Regions from separate parts of the Neobacillus sp. GCM10023253 genome, predicted to be linked through region 2. Evidence: riboswitches for the same ligand, from Rfam matches in the RefSeq annotation. Region 2 holds a riboswitch; each other region holds the start of a gene.
The links. Region 2 has a riboswitch for lysine ahead of ACFPA1_RS11965 (ABC transporter substrate-binding protein). Riboswitches for the same ligand answer to the same signal wherever they lie in the genome.
Positions count from the first base shown of each region.

Region 1: another riboswitch for lysine. It lies ahead of dapA (4-hydroxy-tetrahydrodipicolinate synthase); the one in region 2 lies ahead of ACFPA1_RS11965 (ABC transporter substrate-binding protein).
Region 3: another riboswitch for lysine. It lies ahead of ACFPA1_RS16825 (aspartate kinase); the one in region 2 lies ahead of ACFPA1_RS11965 (ABC transporter substrate-binding protein).
Region 4: another riboswitch for lysine. It lies ahead of ACFPA1_RS12925 (amino acid permease); the one in region 2 lies ahead of ACFPA1_RS11965 (ABC transporter substrate-binding protein).

Region 1 covers NZ_JBHSHV010000015.1:26,051-28,254, reverse strand. Annotated here, with positions in the region: gene ACFPA1_RS18755 (D-2-hydroxyacid dehydrogenase) at 1-235, opposite strand, end outside; lysine riboswitch at 451-631, shown strand; gene dapA (4-hydroxy-tetrahydrodipicolinate synthase) at 744-1,631, shown strand; gene ACFPA1_RS18745 (sulfite exporter TauE/SafE family protein) at 1,833-2,204, shown strand, end outside.
Region 2 covers NZ_JBHSHV010000008.1:272,940-275,143, forward strand. Annotated here, with positions in the region: gene ACFPA1_RS11960 (M20/M25/M40 family metallo-hydrolase) at 1-401, opposite strand, end outside; lysine riboswitch at 582-766, shown strand; gene ACFPA1_RS11965 (ABC transporter substrate-binding protein) at 835-1,629, shown strand; gene ACFPA1_RS11970 (amino acid ABC transporter permease) at 1,727-2,204, shown strand, end outside.
Region 3 covers NZ_JBHSHV010000012.1:539,457-541,660, forward strand. Annotated here, with positions in the region: gene ACFPA1_RS16825 (aspartate kinase) at 49-1,266, opposite strand; lysine riboswitch at 1,370-1,547, opposite strand; gene uvrC (excinuclease ABC subunit UvrC) at 1,614-2,204, opposite strand, start outside.
Region 4 covers NZ_JBHSHV010000009.1:35,835-38,038, forward strand. Annotated here, with positions in the region: gene ACFPA1_RS12920 (YitT family protein) at 1-417, opposite strand, end outside; lysine riboswitch at 688-877, shown strand; gene ACFPA1_RS12925 (amino acid permease) at 979-2,204, shown strand, end outside.

The DNA.
Region 1 (2,204 bases), on a different contig from region 2:
TTTTATATAAAAAGCGGTCAACTCCCGCACCGAGCGAGTGCACCCATTTTAAATGACTGTAATCGTAATCCGATTTGAGATTAAAAGATACAAGTGCATCCGCCCATTTCAAATTCTCCTGAGTGGCTTCATCCTCCGGGATATAACGGATATTCTTTTGGACGCCCGCATTTTGGATGTATGCCCGAAGCTCCTGATACATGGGGCTGACAATTAAAATATTTTCGATTTTCACAATAATTCACCTCTTCAACATTAACTCCATTTTAAGGATAATTGGGAAAAAACTCAAAAAAAATCGTAGGGCTGTTAATCTCTGCTGCCCTCCCCATGCTATATAACTATCAATAAATATACGATTTTAGTGTTTTTTATAAAAACCCCTTGAACAAATAGGAATATTCTGTTATATTAATTTTAATTACATACTTCTTACTTCATACCTTATGAAGTGAGGATAGAGGCGCAAAGACCATCAGTAAACCATCCAAGGGTAATGGGACCCGTTGACGGTGGCGGAAAGGGGAATTTGCCGAAGCTTCTGAGGATCTCATTGTTCCGGGAGCTGGTTCTGTTATTGAATAAATACAGAATTGTCATATAGGAAACTATATGGAGGGCTATCTCACGCAGGGGAACTTGTAAAATTAACGTTTCTGATGCAGCTAGTGGGCCCTTCCCGCAGCTGCTTTTTGCGTTTGGCCTTACCTCTTTTTAAAAATAATTTTAAAAGGGTGAAATTTATGTACTTTGGCCAAGTTTTAACAGCAATGGTGACTCCGTTTGATCAGGATGGCGAAATTGATTTTAATGCGACGAGAGATTTAGTAAATTATTTATTAGCGAATGGTACTGACGGGTTGGTTGTTTGTGGAACAACCGGTGAGTCCCCTACCTTATCAACTGAGGAAAAAGTGGCTTTATTTAAATTTGTGGTTGAAGTTGCGGACGGGAGAGTTCCCGTTATTGCAGGGACTGGCTCAAACAACACAAGAGCCTCAATCAGTCTAACAAAGCTAGCAGAAGAAGTCGCTGTAGACGGCATTATGCTCGTAGCCCCATACTATAATAAACCATCCCAGGAAGGCATGTATCAGCATTTTAAAGCGATTGCTGAATCTACTTCTCTTCCGGTAATGCTTTATAATATTCCAGGACGCAGTGTCGTCAATATATCTGCTGAAACGGTCATCCGCCTTTCTCAGATTCCTAATATTGTAGCGGTTAAGGAAGCTAGCGGCCACTTGGATGACATGGCCGAAATTATTAAACAAACTGATGATGACTTTTCTTTATACAGCGGTGATGATGGAATGACCTTGCCGGTGCTTTCGATTGGCGGCGTTGGTGTGATTTCCGTTGCATCTCATATTATCGGGAATGAAATGCAGGATATGGTGTCACGCTTTAAAAATGGGGATTTAGCAGGCGCCGCTGATGCACACCGTGAATTACTGCCAATTATGAAAGCTTTATTTGCAGCACCAAGCCCAGCACCTGTAAAAGCATCCCTAAATATGAAAGGGATCAATGTCGGCGGTCTGCGCTTGCCGTTAATTCCTTTAAACGAAGAGGAAACCAGAACACTTCAGAATGTCCTATTGCAGAATAGCGAACTGGAAGTTATTTAGAGTGATACCCGAAAGCAGGACAAATCGAGCGGGCTCCCGTTCGATTTGTCCTGCTTTTTTTAATTTCTGCTTTTCCCCTCTATCCTCACTGCAAAAATATTTCTTTAATAAATTCAGAAAAGTGTTTACAAAACCCTCTCCAAACTCTATAATTCACATATATTTACTCGGAATTAGTCACAAAAGAAGGAGGCCCCCAACATGAGCATAGGAATTGCATTAATGGGATTATTAGTTGGGTTATTGGTAGGTTTAACAGGGGTTGGAGGGGCAGCATTGTTAACCCCAGTGCTCATCATGGTCGGAATTCAGCCTTCCATTGCGGTGGGAACGGACCTAGTATACAACTCCATTACCAAACTGTTTGGAGTCATTCAGCATTGGAGACAGAAAACAATTAACTTTAAACTCATGAAGTATCTTGCAATCGGAAGTGTCCCAAGTGCAACAGGAGCCATTCTCATCCTTCAGGTTTTTGAAAAATATTTCCACAATCAGGAACAAATTATCAAACATGGACTTGGCTATGTCCTTATCCTAGTGGCCACAGCCATTTTAATTAAGACATTTTTT
Region 2 (2,204 bases):
CTACCAAACAACCAGTCGCCCGAGTCTAAATGTTCCTTCGCCGAGGCAGGCAGCTCCTCCCTCTTTAACGCAGCCATTAGTTGATCCGGAAAACACGCATGTTCTTTTAGGTGATTAAAATCATCAATTCCAACCGTGTCCATATGTCCCATCAAAATGACCGTACGGCGGCTATTCCCTTTTGTACCTTTGACAAATGCCAATACATTATATCTTTCATGTTCATCCTGAATGGTTTGAGACATCGTCATGTGAGAAGGATTTTTTGAAAAATAAGGAAAAGCAGAAATAAATTTATATAAATATTGGGCAATTGTTTTTTCACCCTTTGTATTCACAATACTTTCGATATTCACGAGTTGGTTCGTGAATGCCAATACATCCTCACGGCATTGCAGCATCATTCTGACCCCTTTTTTTTAAGATTAGTATTGTAGAAAAATGTATACCAATTAACAAATTTTCGTCAAGTCTTTTCAAATGGGGAAATATTCTAGTAAATTTATACTTGATTATGTATAAATATTTACTTATACTAATTATTGCGAAAAGAATATTAATTCCTCATCTTTAAGCTTTTGAGATGAGGTAGAGGTCGCGATTTATATTAGTATCCTATTGGAGATTCAGTGAAATCTATGAAAATAGGAAAAAGGATAAATCGCCGAAGCCTCTGAAATCACTGTTTTCAGAGGGCTGGGGCTGTACTCGAAATGGGGCAGAACTGTCACAATTCTCACGAGAATTGTGGAGAACTATCTAATTCAAAGCTTTTAATGAGGGTGTCAGGCACCGTCACATGGACGGTGCTTTTTATATTAAAAAGGGGGAAGCATCATGAGAAAACTTATGATATTAGTAGTTTCTGCATTACTTTTGATTCTAGCAGCGTGCGGATCGAAAGAAACAGCTAAAACAGACCAGGCAAAGGGTGAAGATTTAGGCCTAATTAAAGAGGGTACACTATCGTTTGCGATGAGCGGGCAATATCCGCCATTAAACTTTAAGAAGGATGACAAATTAACTGGTTTTGACGTAGAAATTGGTAATGAGATTGCCAAAAGAATTGGTGTAAAGGCAAATCCTGTGACTAATCAATGGGAAACTATCATCCAAGGTTTAAAAGCTAAAAAATACGATGCAATTATCGGAAGTATGACAGCAACACCTGAACGTGATAAACAAGTAGACTTCACAAACCCATATTATTTATCCGGCGCCCAAATCTTTGTGGCTGAGAACAACAGTAATATTACTTCAAAAGATGATTTAAAGGGAAAAACAATCGGCGTCATCCAGGCAAGCACTTGGAAAGATATGGCCCTTGAACTATCCGATCAAGTAAAAGGATATCCATCTGATGTTAACGCTCTTCAGGACTTGGCAATTGGCCGTTTAGATGCCGTTATTACTGATAAAATCGTCGGTTTGAATGCGAAAAACGAAAAAGGTTTAAAAATCAAGCCGATTGGCAACCTGCTAAATGAGGACCGCGTTAGTGTTGCGGTTGCAGAAGGTAACAAAGAGCTTGCTGATAAAATCAACAAAGCCATTGACGACATGCAGAAGGATGGCACTTACGAAAAAATCAGCAAAAAATGGTTCAACGAAAACTTACTTGAAAAGTAAGCACCCGCACATCTTTAAGACGCAAAATAGGAAAATTGGATAACGTAAGCTCCATGCTTGGGGCTTACGTTTTTTCAAAGGAGGTAGAAATGAAATCATGACTTTTTGGCAAAATATTATCGGCATCCTCAGTGAGCATGGTGTTGCCTTCTTGAAAGCCTCATGGATGACGATTTCCATTACAATTATTTCTCTGCTATTTGCATTAATCATTGGAATCATCTTTGCCAGTTTTAAAATCTCTTCTATCAAATTTCTTAATTGGATTTCTGATATTTATATTGGGCTTATCCGCGGGACTCCGTTAATCGTTCAAATTATGTTCCTATATTATGGAATCGCGAATTTTCTAACCCTTGACAGCTTTACAGCCGGCGCGCTTGCGTTAAGTATTCATACTGGGGCGTATATAGCAGAAATTTTCAGGGGGGCTGTCCAATCGATCGACCGCGGGCAAATGGAAGCTGCAAGATCGCTAGGGATGTCCTACCCGCTTGCAATGCGCAGAATTATTTTTCCACAGGCCTTCAAACGAGCCATCCCGCCGCTGGGGAATCAGTTCATTATCAGCTTAA
Region 3 (2,204 bases), on a different contig from region 2:
ACGCCCCATGAACCGTCCAGCCGGACTCGCCAATCGGCGAGTTTTCATTTAATTTTGCCCAAGTTCAAATGCTTCGTGCAGGGCTTCTACTGCTTTGAGCATATTTTTTTCTTCTACTACAGCTGATACTTTGATTTCTGAGGTGCTGACCATCTTTACTGGAATATTGCTGTTCGCAAGAACCTCAAACATTTTCGCAGCCACACCAGGATTAGAAATCATTCCGGAACCAACAATTGATACCTTTGCCAGTTTATTCTCAGCATCAAGCTGGTCATAGGCAAGTGTTTCTTTATTGTTTTCGAGCACATTTAAGGTTGGGATCCAATCATCGGTATGGATGGAAAAGGAGAGATTGGCTGCGCCCTCATCTGTTGTGCTTTGAATAATAATATCCACGTTAATGTGATTTTTGGCCAATGTCGTAAAAATAGTTGATAAGCTTGTTAATGAATTTCTAAGCCCTAAAACAGTAACCCGTGTAATTCCATCTTCAAACGCGACTCCGCGTACGACTAAATTTTGTTCCATCGTTGCTTCCCCCTCAATTACAGTTCCTTCAACCTTCTCCATGCTAGAGCGGACCTCAAGCCTTACATTATAATTTTTTGCAAACTCGACCGCTCTTGGATGTAGAACTCCCGCACCCAGATTGGCCAGTTCAAGCATTTCATCATACGATACTGATAATAATTTCCGAGCGTTCTTGACATAACGGGGATCCGTTGTAAATACCCCGGTTACATCGGTATAAATATCACATTTATCCGCATTTAGCGCAGCCGCCAACGCAACTGCAGTTGTATCAGAACCCCCGCGTCCGAGCGTAGTGATTTCCCCGACTTCAGTAACCCCTTGGAATCCGGCCACAATAACGACTTTTCCAGCATCAAGCTGGTTTTGAACAGCATCAGTGTTTATTTTCGAAATCCTTGCATTGCCGTGAACAGGCTCTGTCATAATTCCAGCCTGCCAGCCTGTAAAGGAAACAGCCTCCAGACCTTTTTGGTTTAAGGCCATTGAAAGCAATGCGATCGTTACTTGCTCACCTGTTGAAAGCAGCATATCCATTTCCCGCTTATTCGGCTGCTCGGATATTTCCTTTGCCATATTAACAAGCTGGTCCGTTGATTTTCCCATCGCCGAAACAACGACCACTACTTGGTTTCCACATTCCTTTTCCCCCCGCACACATTCTGCGACATTTAGAATTTTTTCAATGCTGCCAACGGAGGTTCCGCCAAATTTCTGTACTATTAAGCCCATGTCTTCCCCTTCTCTCAGTCATTCTTGTAAAAAAATAAAAAGCAATGGGAGCATATCCCATTGCTTTGAAAACACAAAATTAACATTTTCGCGTTAGTAGACAATGAAAGATAGCGCTCCAAGACAACGGTCTTGACAATCCGGCATTTTTTCAATGACGAACCAGCAAGGAAAATAATGAGTGTTTCCCAACTTCGGCGAACATTCCCTTTCAAAGCCCATCGTTGAAGCTCATCCTTCTCCGGGCCTTTACTCTTGAAGCTCGCACCTCTACCTTCACTTTACTTATAAAAGTGATAGTCTATTAAATTTTTATTCATTATAGCATAGTAATACTAGAGTGACAATTATTGTGACTGAAGTTTTTTTATTAATTCTTCTGCCACATTTTTGGGGATGCCAATCCCTCTAAATTCCTCAAGGGTTGCCTCTCTCATTTTCTTAACGGAGCCAAATTCCTTTAATAGCTGCTTCTTGCGTTTTTCGCCAATCCCAGGAATGTCGTCAAGTAAGGATTGGAATGCAGTTTTACCGCGTGTCTGCCGGTGGAAGGTAATCGCAAAGCGGTGAACTTCATCCTGGATTCGCTGGAGTAAATAAAATTCCTGGCTATTCCGGGCAAGCGCTACAATTTCTAATGGATTCCCATACATAAGCTGTGATGTGCGGTGCTTCTCATCCTTGACCAGTCCAGCAAGAGGAATGTCCAGCCCCAATTCATTTTCTAGTACATCGCGGACAGCTTCTACATGCCCCTTTCCACCGTCAATGATGATCAAATCAGGCAGCGGAAGCTCTTCCTTTAGAGCCCTCGAGTATCTTCGTCTCGTTACCTCTCTCATCGATTCATAATCATCCGGGCCTTCAACAGACTTAATTTTATATTTCCGATATTCCCGCTTGTTTGCTTTGCCGTCTGTAAAAACAATCATCGCTGA
Region 4 (2,204 bases), on a different contig from region 2:
GATTGGGAAGTCTTTCTTTCGGGAAACAATCATTCCGATGATATCAAATCCACCCGTTGAACCCGAGCTTCGAAATACGATTCCAACCCCTAGGCCGGTCAAAGCTCCGCCAAATATTGATGAGAGGATGGTATCTTTCGCGACAGGAAATACTGGCACTAAATAAAGTCCTAAAGAAATAACGAACACTGAAAAGATTGAATTAAAGATAAATCTTTTTCCCAGCATTTTATAGCCAATGATTAAAAGGGGAAGGTTCAACAAAAGATTAGCCACTCCTGTGTTTATGGGGGTAATCATTCCTATTATCATCGAAATACCGCTCATCCCGCTACTTAAAACCTCGTGAGGGATGAGGAAAAGATTGAATGCAGCTACAATTATAAAAGAGCCGATAATAATTCCAACCATCTGCATGAATATTTCTCCTGTCTTTCCACTATTTATTTAAAAAAATGATAACGATTCATAGCTAGGATGTAAACTAATTAATATATTTAAAAAACAATTAATTATCTGGAAATAGCACCCGAAAATTAAGTTGAATAATTATAAAAGCATATTACATTAATATTCATCTTACAAAAACCCCTAATCCCTCGTTTCCAATATATAATATTGACAAATTTATTAAAACGTATATACTCTAGTAATATATCATTCTTAATATTAAATCCTCATCAAAACCGATGAGGTAGAGGTCGCGGTTTTTATTAGTAAAATGGACGAAACGCAGAGATGTTTTTGACTCCGTTTGAAAGGAAAAGCTGCCGAAGTGTGTTTTTCTCTCTGGAGAAACATGCTGGGGCTGTCTCCGAACAGGAACAGAACTGTCACGTATAGACTTACCAGCTTTACGTGTTGAGCTATCTTTCGGAAGGTATGATGCGGGGTATATACAAATGCCGTCGAATCTGCTTCGAGGGCATTTTTTATTCCAAACTCCTTCCAATAAAAAAATTTAAAGGAGTCATAAACATGCAAACAGCGCAGGTAAGAAAAGACGAAATATACACTAGGCCCACGGGTCCAAAAAATGATAAAAATGAATTAAGACGGAGCTTAAAGTCCCGCCATCTTACAATGATTTCTCTTGGCGGAACTATCGGGACCGGATTATTTCTTGCCAGCGGCGGTGCTATCCATAGCGCGGGACCTGGCGGAGCGATTCTTTCATATCTTGTTATTGGCATTATGGTTTATTTCTTAATGCAAAGTTTAGCTGAAATGGGTGCCTACATGCCGGTAGCAGGAAGCTTTAGTACCTATGCTACGAAATTCGTGGATCCATCCCTTGGTTTTGCCCTAGGCTGGAACTATTGGTACAACTGGGCCATTACGATTGCAGCAGAACTTTCTGCAGTAACAATGATTATGAAATTTTGGTTTCCAGATTCTCCTTCACTATTGTGGAGCAGCATCTTTTTAGTTATCATGTTCTTGTTAAATTATCTTTCTGTTAAGGGATTTGGCGAGGCGGAATATTGGTTCTCATTAATTAAAGTTGTAACTGTTGTGATCTTTATCATTGCTGGTACGTTAATGATTTTTGGAATTATGGGAAATGAAGCAATTGGCTTTAAAAACTTTACAGTTGGAGATGCACCATTCCATGGCGGATTCATGGCCATGCTTGGAATCTTTATGGCAGCTGGATTTTCCTTCCAAGGAACTGAACTTTTAGGTGTTGCAGCAGGTGAAACAGATAACCCAGAAAAATCAATCCCACGTGCAGTAAAGCAAGTTTTTTGGCGAATTCTTTTATTCTATGTGTTAGCTATTCTTGTTATCGGTCTTATTATTCCTTATACAAATGAAAACCTTGCTAATGGAGATGTTGCTGTAAGTCCATTTACGCTTGTTTTCCAAAAAGCCGGAATCGCATTTGCTGCTTCTGTCATGAATGCAGTCATTTTAACAGCTGTTTTATCAGCAGGTAATTCAGGAATGTATGCATCGACTCGGATGCTTTGGGATTTGGCACGTCAAGGAAAAGCACCAAAATTTCTTGGTAAATTGAACAAAAATGGTGTGCCAGTTAATGCTTTAATTGTAACAGCATTAGTCGGAACACTTGCTTTTCTGGCATCCCTTTTTGGCGATGGTACAGTTTATGTATGGCTTTTAAATGCTTCAGGTATGTCCGGCTTTATCGCGTGGTTAGGAATTGCGATTTGTCATTATCGCTTCCGCAGAGCTTATGT